DNA from 2 places in the Lysinibacillus sp. COL-1 genome. Region 1 is predicted to be linked to the other one. Evidence: predicted binding sites of a transcription regulator. Region 1 holds the regulator's gene; the other holds the start of a gene.
What was found. Region 1 encodes LexA, which represses DNA repair genes until DNA is damaged. Its sites were predicted from a motif close to CGAACATATGTTCG; they were not measured.
Positions count from the first base shown of each region.

Region 2: the regulator LexA is predicted to act here: its motif matches at 2,588-2,601, upstream of uvrB (excinuclease ABC subunit UvrB).

Region 1 covers NZ_JCAWSJ010000004.1:1,005,597-1,012,546, reverse strand. The annotation lists gene AC6BKE_RS13105 (DUF896 domain-containing protein) at 68-301, opposite strand; gene AC6BKE_RS13100 (GNAT family N-acetyltransferase) at 488-1,009, shown strand; gene def (peptide deformylase) at 1,278-1,853, shown strand; gene AC6BKE_RS13090 (YneB family resolvase-like protein) at 1,893-2,558, opposite strand; gene yneA (cell division suppressor protein YneA) at 2,555-2,869, opposite strand; gene lexA (transcriptional repressor LexA) at 3,036-3,653, shown strand; gene AC6BKE_RS13075 (gamma-glutamyl-gamma-aminobutyrate hydrolase family protein) at 3,764-4,486, opposite strand; gene AC6BKE_RS13070 (prepilin peptidase) at 4,520-5,272, opposite strand; gene AC6BKE_RS13065 (hypothetical protein) at 5,340-6,029, opposite strand; gene AC6BKE_RS13060 (PilN domain-containing protein) at 6,026-6,619, opposite strand; gene pilM (type IV pilus biogenesis protein PilM) at 6,619-6,950, opposite strand, start outside.
Region 2 covers NZ_JCAWSJ010000004.1:478,420-485,369, forward strand. The annotation lists one part of gene prfB (peptide chain release factor 2) at 83-157, shown strand; one part of gene prfB (peptide chain release factor 2) at 159-1,187, shown strand; gene AC6BKE_RS10585 (competence protein ComK) at 1,229-1,738, opposite strand; gene AC6BKE_RS10590 (IDEAL domain-containing protein) at 1,965-2,213, shown strand; gene uvrB (excinuclease ABC subunit UvrB) at 2,675-4,654, shown strand; gene uvrA (excinuclease ABC subunit UvrA) at 4,662-6,950, shown strand, end outside.

The DNA.
Region 1 (6,950 bases):
CTTTAGAAAACAATGCTTTTGTTATACTAATTGCGTTTTCATACATACTTTATTGAATTGTGTCACATTAATTTAGAAATTTATTTTTTTTAGCTTGTCTTACTTTCTCTGGTGTCACATCATTACCTTCTGCATCTACCACTTTTACATTTTCAATCGTATCTCGCATAGTCGCTCTAAACGTATCTAAGTACTCCTTGCGAAGCGCTGTTCGCTCCTTAGCCTCTGCTTCTGTTAATTGACCACTTTTGGCCTTAGCAGAAAGTTCATTAATTCGGTTAATTTTTTCCTTTGATAACATTGTTACACACCTTTCAATACCTAGCTTAATGACTTCAGTATGCAAAGTATAGCATGCTTTCCCTTAAAATGCAGTTATACCAACCCTTAATAACACTTCTTAGCCATAATTTACATGACTTCCAGATGTTAGTCGTGTATAACTAATAATAAAAGGAAAAAATTTATATTTATTGGAGGAAATTAGATGAACATCACAACACAGCGATTACTTATCCGAAAATTTGAAGCCCAAGATTGGCAGGCTGTTTATAGCTATATGTCTGATGAAACGGTGATGCATTATATGCCTGAAGGAGTTTTAACGGAAGAACAAGTCCAAAAATTTATAACAGAAAATAGCGCGGATCAAGCTAAGCATTTTGCCATTACTTTACGCGATCAACCAGAAGTTATTGGTCATTTAGTTTTTCATCGATGCTTTGGCGAACATACCTATGAAATTGGATGGGTATTGAATCCTGCTTATCAGCAACATGGCTATGCATCAGAAGCTGCTCAAGCCCTATTAGATTATGGATTTTCCAAATTGAAGCTTCATAGAATAATAGCAACATGCCAACCCGAAAATATAGCTTCTTACCGAGTGATGGAAAAGATCGGTATGCGGCGTGAAGGATTTTTTAAAAAATGTATACCGCATGGTGACAATTGGTGGGATGAATACTATTACGCAATCTTGCAAGAAGAATGGCATAAAACTCTATAAAATGACCGTGTTACATAGTAACAACATTTGGTCATTCAGTAAAAAGAGTATAAAATAAATGGCTAACACTTCAGACAAAACGGAGGGATAAACCTGAGGAGTATGATCAAAATGTTGAGAAACAAATTAGGGATAACCAAAGCTATACTTACGAAAGAATGCGGTGTTGTTAGACAGACAATTAATTGTATTGAAAATGATAAGTACGAGCCATTAGCTTTGAAGATGGCTAAAGTCCTCAATAGCCGTATTGATGAGGTGTTTATGTATGACTAAATTTCTTCCTGATTCGATCATTACCATGAAAGATTTTGTGAAAGAAGACTCGGTATTATTACGAAAACAAACCGAAGAAGTGACGACACCCTTAAACCAAGAGGATCGAAATACTTTATTAGCTATGCTGCAATATCTCAAAAACAGCCAAGATCCAACGCTAGCAAAAAAATATAAGCTTCGCCCTGGAACTGGGTTGTCTGCAAATCAAATAGGTGTAGACAAACGAATGTTTGCTGTACTATTTGATCATAATGAAATGGTGTTTATCAATCCCAAAATCATAAGTCATTCCCTCAATATGATTTATTTACCTGATGGAGAAGGCTGCCTGTCGGTTAATCGACCTGTCCATGGTTTTGTGCCAAGATACGAGCGTATTAAGGTCAGAGCATATGACATTGATGGTCAAGAATTCATCCTGCCGTTTCAGGGCTATGGGGCGATCGTTGTCCAACATGAAATCGATCATTTAAATGGCATAATGTTTTATGATCGAATAAATAAAGAGTATCCTTTTCAACTACCTACTAACATCATCATCGACAGTTTGGCTTCCTATCAATAGCATTTTTTACTGTGAATAAAAAAAGATTAGCAGGCGATATTATTTGCCTGCTAATCTTTCTTGATGTTCTTGGAAGCGACGATGAACAGTCGCTTTACTTACTTCAAAGCCCAACCCTCGAAGCGTGATCGAAATTTCCTCAAAGGTAAATCCACGTTTGCGTAGCTTGACAATTTCATCTACAGGTAGATCCTTTCGCTCCTGCCCATGGGGATTCCCTCGGTTCGATAAATTATTTTCAGGACGATAGCCATTTTCTACAGCGCGTCGCATGCCTCGACGTATTTTAGCATTATGGATTCTTCGTTGATACTCCTCCACGATTGCTAAAATCTCAAGCAGCATCGTGTCCATTTCATTTAGTTGAACGGGTCCTGCATCGCGCATGGAAAAAACATCTGTTGCTGATTTTTGCAATAAATGCAACACAGCCATCCTTGCGTTCCCACGTCCTAATCGTGTTTCATCTTGTACAAAAAGGGCATTAATTCCCTTTTCTTTAATGAAATCAAGCATTTCAAGCAAGCCATCGCGTTCCACATCATAGCCGCTATGCTTATCCTTAAATACACCCTTTACCTCATAGCCTTGCTCTCTAGCGTAGCGCAGCAACTCTTCCTGTTGGCGCTCTAATGAGGAGCTTTGTGTTTCTTTTTCAGTACTTACACGGCAATAGACAACAGCCGACATTTGTTTATTCATCATTGTTCAGTTCTCGCAATTTCGATAGTATGGATGGGATTGGCTTGATCACCCAATACAGGAATAACTAGAGACTTTCCTGCCACAATTTTAATATCTGCTAATTCATTTTCTGTTTTGACCAGCTTAATCCAATCATCTGTACTCATCTTACCACGGTATTGCTCTGCTAACGACCACAAGCTATCCCCATGTTCAATTTGAATTTCTGCGTAATTAACATCTCCTGGATCAGTGATGTAAAGGTATCCTGCAAATAATAGACAAGCTCCTAATAAAATGGAGATATGTGTATTTTTCTTTAACCATGTCATAGTTACAACTCCTTTTCTAGAATGTTTGTTCGGAATGTATGTTCTCATAATAAAGCGAACAAACGTTTTTGTCAAACACTTTTCGAACCTATGTTTGCATACATGTTCGCATTCTGTTATACTATCAAATAAGAAGAATGATATTAGAAAAAAGAGGTGAGCACTCATGAAAAAAGTTTCGAAAAGACAAGAGGACATTTTGGCTTTTATTAAAGAAGAGGTACGAGCTAAGGGATATCCACCATCAGTACGTGAAATCGGGGAAGCAGTCGGACTTGCTTCAAGTTCAACTGTTCATGGTCATTTAGCTCGATTAGAACAAAAGGGCTTTATTCGTCGAGATCCAACAAAGCCACGTGCAATTGAAATTTTAGAGCCTGAAGAGTCTATTCAAAAGCAGCAAGTCATTCATGTACCACTTGTGGGGAAGGTAACTGCTGGTTCCCCAATTACTGCTATTGAAAACATTGAAGAATATTTCCCATTACCAGATACGTATGGCACAAGCGAGGATCAGTTATTCATGCTAGAGATTATGGGGGAATCTATGATTGAAGCAGGAATTTTAGACGGCGATTTAGTTATTGTGAAGCAAAAGGCAACAGCTAATAACGGAGATATTGTTGTAGCCATGACAGCAGAGGATGAAGCAACGGTCAAACGTTTCTTCAAGGAAAAAAATCATTTCCGTTTACAGCCTGAAAACTCATCTATGGAGCCTATTATCGTCGATCAAGTTTCTATTTTAGGACAAGTTGTAGGACTATATCGTCGTGTACATTAATCATTTAAAGTAGGTTTTGAGGATTATGTGTTCCTTCTAAGAGCATGTATCCTCTTTTTTACGCAAAAAAAGAATCCATATATGGTTGGATTCTTTGTACAGTCCCCCTGCTACGCTTCCTTTTTGAATTTTAAGCTAGCTTCAACAAAGGCTGAAAATAATTTTTGTGCAGGCTCATCTCCTGCTATAGCTAGTTCCTCGGGATGCCACTGAACAGCCAAGCAAAATGGCAACTCTTCATGAACAACTGCTTCGATAATGCCATCACTCGATTTTGCTGCTACTTTTAATTTCTCTGCTAATACATTAACTGCCTGATGATGAAATGAATTTACCGCTATTTTCTCTTGTTGTAAAATGGTCGCTAATAAATTCTCCTCCATAATTTGTACATAATGAGTAGCTACAGCTCGAGCAGATTGCTGTACATGCTTGAGCAGCTTAGTACTAAAATGGTCACTATCAATATCCTGAAATAAAGTACCACCTAGTGCTACATTTAGTATTTGAATGCCTCGGCAAATACCCAAAATAGGCATCTTTCGTGTGAATGCCGCTTCAATTAATGCTAACTCTACCGTATCTCTTGCTGGATGAATTTTCCCTAGTTTTGGTGCAGGCTCTGCCCCATACAGAAATGGATGCACGTCATAGCCTCCAGATAACAATAAACCATCTGTAAGGGATAGAATTTGTGTGGCATCCTCCTCTACGCCAAGTGGAATAATAAGCGGAATCCCACCTGCATCAATGATACTTTTACTGTAAGCAGCATTTAATCGAGAGGATAAATCATCTTCCACAAAGGCTGTAATGCCAATAATCGGTTTCACTTGCTTCCCTCCATATGCTTGAAGATTGAACAATTACCAAAAACCTAAATACCAATCGATTAATGAATCCCCATAAAAATAGACAATGATAGCGGCTAATGCAATAGAAGGTCCAAAAGGAATAGGTGTTTTTCTCCCCTGCTTGTTCTTCGTTAACACGACAAGCCCGACAATCATGCCGATAACTGCAGCTATAAATAATGTTAACAGTGTATGCATTGTACCAAGAACAAGTCCAATTAAAAAGAATAATTTAATATCGCCTCCACCCATGCCCCCGTTTGATATCACAGCAATACTATATAATATGCCGAAACCAACGACTGCACCTACAGCACAGTCCCACCAGGGTGTTAATGGCGACAATACTCGTCCAATAATAAGGAAGGGTAAAAAGAATAAAAGCACCTTATTCGGAATCAGCATATAGGCTATATCAGAAACAACAATGATGACTAATAATGAAATAAAAAATAGGGCTACTATAAACTCTATGCTCCAACCAAGCTGCCAATATGCAAAGGCAAACAATAATCCTGTTAATAATTCCATTACTGGATAAATCCAAGCTATTTTATTACCACAGCTCCGACATTTCCCCCCAAAAAACACATAAGATAAAACTGGCACTAAATCAAGCGCCGTCAGTTGCCTTTGACATTTAGTACAATGTGAAGGAGGTTGTACAATCGACTCCTTCTGTGGCACACGTAAGCCTACCACATTATAAAAAGAGCCAAAGACAAGCCCAAATAAAAATAGAAAGATTGTATAAGCCATTTCCAATTTTCTGTCCTCCTAAACTAATAGGCGCCCATACAGATGCAGTATGGAACGCCTATCAATGCAATTATTACTCTCCTTCGTAATAGAACGTCGTCACCTGGACGGTAGCTTGTAAAGTAAGATCCGTATCTTTTTCTAATTGATCCTGCTCTCCAGGCAATTTGAATTCGATAGTATCCGTTTTCATCACACGCTGTAATTGTTCAATTTCCTGTAAAAAGCTCTCTAGAGAATTAAAATCAAGCGCCCCAACCTCTAATATAAAAGTAATCAACTTTAAATTCGATGGTAAGGAATCCTTTGAAATAGATGAAATCGGTGAACTCGTAATCTTGTTATCCTGCTCACCATTAACCTCTTCTTCAGCTTGCTCCAACAGATTAAGGTCTTGCGATACATCTGATTGCGAAACAGCCGCATCATCATTTTGAACTGTTAATGACTTTATGCGTGTTCCTGTCACTTCCTCAATCTCAGCTAAATCTAGTATGATCTTTTCAACAGCTCTTGTTGTAGGTAGCTTCTGTCTTAACGCTAAAACATTGATAGTCGGCTGACCCTGCTCCTTGTCTAATTGAGCTAATTGTTCTTTTACACTAGAAATCTCTTGCTGTATCTGTGATACATGACTCTCTTTTGCTTCTACTTCATTTAATCTTGGTAATAATAAATAATAATAAAGCGCAAATAAAATAGAAACGATTAAAGTCAATAACAAGATAATAGATGAATTTTTACTACTCGTTAATTTATTCATGAGCGTCGTCCTCCAGCTAAATACATAAAGTCGATTGTCGCCGTAATGGACACTGAATAACGTGGTACTTCTTTAAATTTTTGTTCAGGCGTTAATTCCTTCTGTTCGCCAAGCTCTATATCAAAGTTTGACACTGTATTAATTTGTGCGTCTGTAAAAAAACTACTCATTAAAAGTCGCTCTACATATTTCGATATATCGGTCATCGTTTCAAAATCCACTTCAATATTAACTGTATTTTCCCCAAAAACGTAGCTACGCAAGTACGTTTGAGTTGGTAGTAAAGTTTTCGTTTCATCAATTAATGGGGTTACAGGATAAGAAACACCTTGAATATAGGCAACAGATTCCTCCAATGATCCCTGATCAACACTTTGTCTTACATCTAACTCTTGCTGTAATTGTTCAAGCTGTGTCGTTAATGTCTTTTCCTCAGCAGATAAACGTGACAAATCACTTTTAGCTGTAAAAAATATAAATAGTAAATAAGCTACTATTAGACCCACTATGACAATTATCAAGCTATAAAAAAGCTTTGGTGAAGTAGACCGTTTTTCAAGCTGTGGTAAGAGGTTTATATCTGGAACCATTAATGAACCTCCTTCAAAGCTAAGCCTAGCAATGTTGAAAATTCTTTTTTAAAATAAGGAAAGAACTTTTCAATTTTTGCTCCATCAACAATCATCAAAGGTGTCTCTAAATTAGAAGATAATAAGGTTCCTATTGATTTGAGTAACGGGTTATCACCAAGCATTATGATTTCATCTACTGTTTTTTCCCCTTTATGTAAAGAAAACTTAAAGAAATTCATCATCCGATCAATTTCTAAAACCTGATCCATGACGACCATCTGGTAATCTTCGGTTTCACCATTGTAGAGAAATTGGTAGCTAAATTCATCGACTTTTTTGCCCTGCCATT
Region 2 (6,950 bases), 530 kb from region 1:
TTGTAAAAACGTTATAATGAAAAGATACGGAGCTTTGTGAGTGCAATGTTAGCTCCATTACTAACGTTCGGAGGATTTAACAATGATTGAATTAGCAGATGTACGCAATGTGTTAGACACTACAGCCAAAAAACTGGCGGACTTCAGGGGGTCTCTTTGACTTAGAAAACAAAGAGGCACGCATTCAGGAGCTAGATGAAATGATGCTAGAGCCTGGCTTTTGGGATGATCAGCAAGGGGCACAGGTGACCATCAATGAAGGCAATGGCTTAAAAGCAATCGTCAATGAATATAAAGATTTAGTGGAAACCCATGAAAATTTAGATATGACACTGGAGCTTTTACAGGAAGAGCCAGATGAAGAGTTACAGGAAGAACTAGGCAAAGAGCTAGCAGAATTCCAGCAAAAAATGGGGGATTTTGAGCTGCAATTGCTGTTAAGTGGTCCATATGATCAAAACAATGCCATTTTAGAGCTACACCCTGGTGCCGGTGGAACGGAATCTCAGGACTGGGGTTCTATGCTGTTACGTATGTATACAAGATGGGCGGAGAAACGTGGATTTAAAGTGGAGACTGTGGACTATCTTCCTGGTGATGAAGCAGGGATTAAATCGGTAACATTGTCGATTAAAGGTCACAATGCTTTCGGTTATTTACAGGCTGAAAAAGGCGTGCATCGTCTAGTGCGTATCTCACCATTCGATTCGTCAGGCCGTCGTCATACATCATTTGTTTCTTGTGATGTTATGCCAGAGTTCGACGAAAATATTGAAATCGACATTCGCACAGAGGATTTAAAAATTGATACGTATCGTGCTACAGGTGCGGGTGGTCAGCATATTAATACGACAGATTCAGCAGTTCGTATTACACATATTCCGACTGGTACTGTTGTACAGTGTCAAGCAGAGCGTTCACAGATTAAAAACCGTGAAAAAGCGATGACGATGCTAAAAGGGAAATTATATCAATTAGAGTTAGATAAGCAGCAAGCGCAACTAGATGAAATACGTGGTGAGCAAAAGGAAATCGGCTGGGGCTCACAAATTCGTTCGTATGTATTCCACCCATACTCTATGGTGAAGGATCACCGTACGAATGAAGAAACAGGTAATGTTGGTGCAGTGATGGACGGCGATTTAGATCCGTTTATTAATGCCTATTTACGCTCGAAAATTGGCTAATACACAAATCCCCCAAGAGGTGTTCTTGGGGGATTTTCTAGTTAAAAGGGAGGGTGATATGGCGCATCTTGGCTAAGCTGCTTGCGCTCGTTCATGTAATATTTATAGAGCATCGATGCATTCAAAAACTGTTTACTAATCGAGGCATATTGAATAGGTAGTTCAATTGTTTTACCATTTTTTAATGTGACAACACATCCCGTCTGACTTGGTGTAATATTGATAATCGCGTGAAGTCCAATCCATATATTATGAATGGAGTTCGGGGAGTAGGTTGGTAGAAAAATACAGGGATAGCCGTAGTCAAAGGCCACGACGATTGGTAGCTTGTGTTGATTGCCGAAGAAACGTTTAGCCGATAGTTTTGCAGCTTCATAGGTTGAACCTAATGAGATACAAGATTTTCGAAGCACATGCATCGGTTTACGCGTGACGATCAGCTCATTGTGCTTATCGATAACATGAGTGAAAACCTTGGAGTTGTGCTGAATAGGTTGAAGCAAGTAAGTGTTGAATGAAATTAAGTAGCTATTGACAAAATTGCTAGTCATATAGAGAGAGCCTCCTTTTTCTGTTGATAACGGTAGTGTAGAACAAAAGGGGAGTTTCAAAAAATAGACAAAGTAGCTGAAAACCCTTCAGAAAAGAATGAAATGCTTAGAGAATTCACTGCAAATGTCACGAGATTAATAGCTAATCCAAGTTATTTTCAATTCGTAAGCATTGCAATTTAATTTCAATTTTCATATAATTTAGAAAAGGATCGAGGTGAGATCGTTGGATAAATATTATTCGTACACAGATTTTCTAAAAGCCGTGGGTCAGTCGAAAAAAGTTGATGAGGCAGAGAAATTATTAAACGAGATTTATTTAGATTTATTTTTAAATCGTATCCAGCGTATGCATCGTCAAGAGCAACTCATGGTTCTGATAGACAGAGTACTCGATGAAAAAGATGAAAACGCATTTTACCAATACGCAGCCGAACTACATTCCTTGCAGCAAACAGAGGATGAATCATACTAAACGAACCCGCTCCCCATGTCTAGTGGAGAGCGGGATTTTTTTGATTGAAGGAGGGCTGCTCGTTCAAAAAGTGAGAGTCTTCGCTTATAAAAGAGGGAGAGTTGCTCAGAAAGTAAGAACTCCTGCTCAGGAGTAAATCCGCTCTCAAAGCAAGAGCCCTGGCTCATAAAAGAATGCAACCCACGCCAAAAATCTGTTACCCCACTCACAAAAGCAGAAGCCCTCTACTGAAAGTATTATGACTTCTACTCAAGAATCGAAATCTATTGAATAGATTAAGCTTGAAAACGTGTTGAAGCGGCTATTATGAGAGTAATAAGTATTCTTCGCTTCACGGTTATTCATTTAAATTTTAGGGATAAAAAAATTTTTTACAAACATTCGTTCGTTAAATGTTCGAAATTTTAATATTGCTATGCTAAAATATATGTACAAATTGGAAGGAAAGGACGGGGACATGTGTGCAAACATTTGATTTACAAGCGCCATATCAGCCTAACGGGGATCAGCCACAGGCAATTGCGGAATTAGTGGAGGGTGTGAAAGCGGGCAAGCGTCATCAAACATTACTTGGTGCTACGGGAACAGGTAAAACGTTTACCATTTCTAATGTCATCCAGCAAATTAAAAAACCAACACTCATTATGGCACATAATAAAACACTAGCTGGCCAGTTATATAGTGAGTTTAAAGAGTTCTTCCCGAATAATGCTGTTGAATATTTTGTCAGCTACTATGATTACTACCAACCAGAAGCCTATGTACCGCAGACAGATACCTATATAGAAAAAGATTCCAGCATTAACGATGAAATTGATAAGCTGCGTCACTCTGCTACTTCTGCATTATTTGAGCGTGATGATGTCATCATTATTGCATCTGTGTCCTGTATTTATGGTTTAGGTTCTCCTGAAGAGTATCGAGAAATGGTTGTATCGATTCGCACAGGTATGGAAATTGAACGTAATCAGCTACTGCGCAAACTTGTAGATGTTCAATACGAGCGTAATGATGTCAGTTTTACTCGGGGGACATTTCGGGTACGTGGAGATGTAGTGGAAATTTTCCCAGCCTCACGTGACGAGCATTGTATTCGGGTGGAGTTTTTCGGTGATGAAATCGATCGTATTCGAGAGGTGGATGCCTTAACTGGAGAAATTTTATCGGATCGAGAGCATGTTGCTATATTCCCAGCATCCCACTTCGTTACACGAGAAGAGAAAATGCGAAAAGCGATTGAAAACATTGAAAAAGAATTAGAGGAACGTCTTGCGTTGCTACGTGCAGAGGATAAATTACTAGAGGCACAGCGCCTAGAACAACGGACACGTTATGATTTAGAAATGATGCGTGAAATGGGCTTTTGCTCAGGGATTGAAAACTATTCACGCCATTTAACATTGCGTGGAGCAGGTGCCACTCCATATACATTGCTAGATTACTTCCCAGATGACTTTTTGCTTGTAGTAGATGAAAGTCACGTAACACTTCCTCAGGTTCGTGGTATGTACAATGGTGACCAAGCTCGTAAAGGTGTACTCGTAGAACATGGTTTCCGTTTGCCATCAGCACTTGATAACCGTCCACTACGTTTTGAAGAATACGAAAACCGAGTGCATCAGGCCATTTATGTATCAGCCACACCAGGCCCTTATGAGCTGGAGCATACGCCGGAAATGGTTGAGCAAATTATTCGACCTACTGGATTATTGGATCCGTTAATTGAAGTGCGACCTATTGAAGGGCAAATCGATAATTTAATTGATGAAATTCAAGATCGAATTGCCCAAAATGAACGGGTTTTAGTGACAACATTAACGAAGAAAATGTCAGAAGATTTAACGGCTTACTTGAAAGAAATGGGCTTAAAGGTCGAGTACCTACATTCCGAAATTAAAACGCTAGAACGTATTGAGATTATTCGTGAGCTACGTAAAGGAACGTACGATGTACTCATCGGTATTAATCTCTTGCGTGAAGGGCTTGATATTCCTGAGGTGTCACTTGTAGCGATTCTTGATGCTGATAAAGAAGGATTTTTACGTTCGGAACGTTCATTAATTCAAACGATTGGTCGTGCTGCACGTAATGCAAATGGTCATGTCATTATGTATGCGGACCATGTAACAGATTCGATGAAAAAGGCAATTGATGAAACACAACGTCGTCGTGCATTGCAAATGGCTTACAACGAGGAGCATGGCATAACGCCTCAAACCATTATCAAGAAAATCCCAGATGTAATTCGTGCGACACAAGTGGCAGAAGAAGAAGAATCCTATGTGACAAAGGCTACGAAAGGCAAAAAGCTGACAAAGGCGGAAAGAGAACAGCTTTTGGCTTCCTTAGAGGTCGAAATGAAGGAAGCAGCAAAAGCGCTTGATTTTGAACGTGCGGCTGAGTTGCGAGATACAATATTTGAATTGAAGGTAGAAGGGTGAATGACTTGTGAAAAATACTGAAATTGTCGTGCAAGGTGCACGTGCTCATAATTTAAAAAATATCAATGTCACAATTCCACGTGACCAATTAGTCGTATTAACAGGTTTATCAGGCTCAGGAAAATCTTCTCTAGCATTTGACACAATTTATGCGGAGGGCCAACGTCGTTATGTTGAGTCCCTTTCTGCCTATGCCCGTCAATTTTTAGGACAAATGGATAAGCCAGATGTCGATGCAATAGAAGGATTATCGCCTGCTATTTCCATTGACCAAAAAACAACGAGTCGTAATCCACGTTCTACGGTTGGTACGGTAACGGAAATCTATGATTACTTACGATTACTTTATGCACGCATTGGTAAACCGATCTGTCCAAATCATGGCATAGAAATCACTTCCCAAACGATTGAGCAGATGGTAGACCGTTTATTATCATATCCAGAAAGAACAAAAATGCAGCTTCTTGCGCCGATGGTTTCTGGACGCAAGGGAACCCATGTTAAACTGCTAGAGGATTTAAAAAAGCAAGGGTTTGTTCGTGTGCGAATTGATGGGGAATTACGGGATTTAGATGATGCGATTGATCTTGATAAAAATAAAAAGCACTCGATTGAAGTAGTAGTGGACCGTGTTGTTATGAAGGAAGGTATTGCCTCACGTTTGAGTGACTCCTTAGAAACAGCTTTACGTTTGGCTGATGGTCGTGTACTTGTTGATGTGATGGAGTATGAAGAATTATTATTTAGTGAACATCATGCTTGCCCGATATGTGGTTTTTCTATAGGCGAGCTAGAGCCTCGTATGTTTTCATTTAATAGCCCGTTTGGTGCTTGCACAAGCTGCGATGGCTTAGGCTCAACACAGGAAGTGGATTTAGATTTAGTCGTTCCAGATTGGGATCGTTCCTTGTTAGAGCATGCTATTGCCCCATGGGAACCGACTAGTTCACAGTACTATCCACAATTATTAAAAGCGGTGTGTGATCACTACGATATCCCAATGGACGTGCCTGTGAAGGATTTACCAAAGGAAAAGATGGATAAGGTTTTATATGGCTCAGGAAAAGACAAAATTCACTTCCATTATGAAAATGAGTTTGGCAATGTGCGAGACCAAATGATTGAATTTGAAGGTGTTGTGCGCAATGTGGAACGCCGTTTTAAAGAAACAACATCCGATTATGTTCGTGAGCAAATGGAAAAATATATGGCACAGCAGCCATGTCCGTCCTGTAAAGGTTATCGTTTAAAGCCTGAGACGTTAGCTGTGAAAGTAGCAGATAAGCATATTGGTGAAGTCACACAATATTCGATTCAGGAAGCGGACACATTTTTCAAAGAGTTGGATTTAACTGAAAAGGATATGCAAATTGCTCGACTGGTTTTACGAGAAATTGAAGAACGATTGGGCTTCCTTGTCAACGTAGGTTTAGATTATTTGACATTGAGTCGTGCAGCAGGGACATTATCAGGCGGAGAGGCGCAACGTATTCGGCTCGCTACACAAATCGGCTCACGTTTAACAGGAGTTCTCTATATTTTAGATGAGCCTTCTATTGGTTTGCATCAACGTGATAATGATCGTTTAATTAACACGCTGCAAAATATGCGTGATATCGGCAATACGTTAATTGTGGTAGAGCATGATGAAGATACGATGTTGGCAGCCGATTATCTTATTGATGTGGGACCTGGAGCAGGTGTTCATGGCGGTCAAATTGTGGCAGCAGGCACACCACAGGAAGTTATGAAGAATGAAAACTCTCTAACAGGGCAATATTTAAGTGGTAAAAAATTCATTCCATTACCAGTGGAAAGACGTCAACCAAATGGTCGTAAGCTGTCCATTAAAGGCGCTAAGGAAAATAATTTACGTAACGTCAAAGTGGATGTGCCACTGGGTTTATTTGTAGCGGTGACAGGTGTGTCAGGCTCTGGGAAATCGACACTGATAAATGAAATTTTATATAAATCATTGGCACAGAAGCTGAATCGTTCAAAGGTTAAGCCTGGAGAACATAAAGAAGTGACGGGCCTAGATGAGCTTGAAAAAGTAATCGATATTGACCAATCACCAATTGGTCGTACGCCTCGTTCAAACCCAGCAACGTATACAGGTGTCTTTGATGATATTCGTGATGTTTTTGCGGCAACAAATGAAGCAAAGGTACGAGGCTATAAAAAAGGTCGCTTTAGCTTTAATGTGAAAGGTGGACGCTGTGAAGCATGTCGAGGAGATGGCATTATTAAAATCGAAATGCACTTCCTTCCAGATGTTTATGTTCCATGTGAGGTA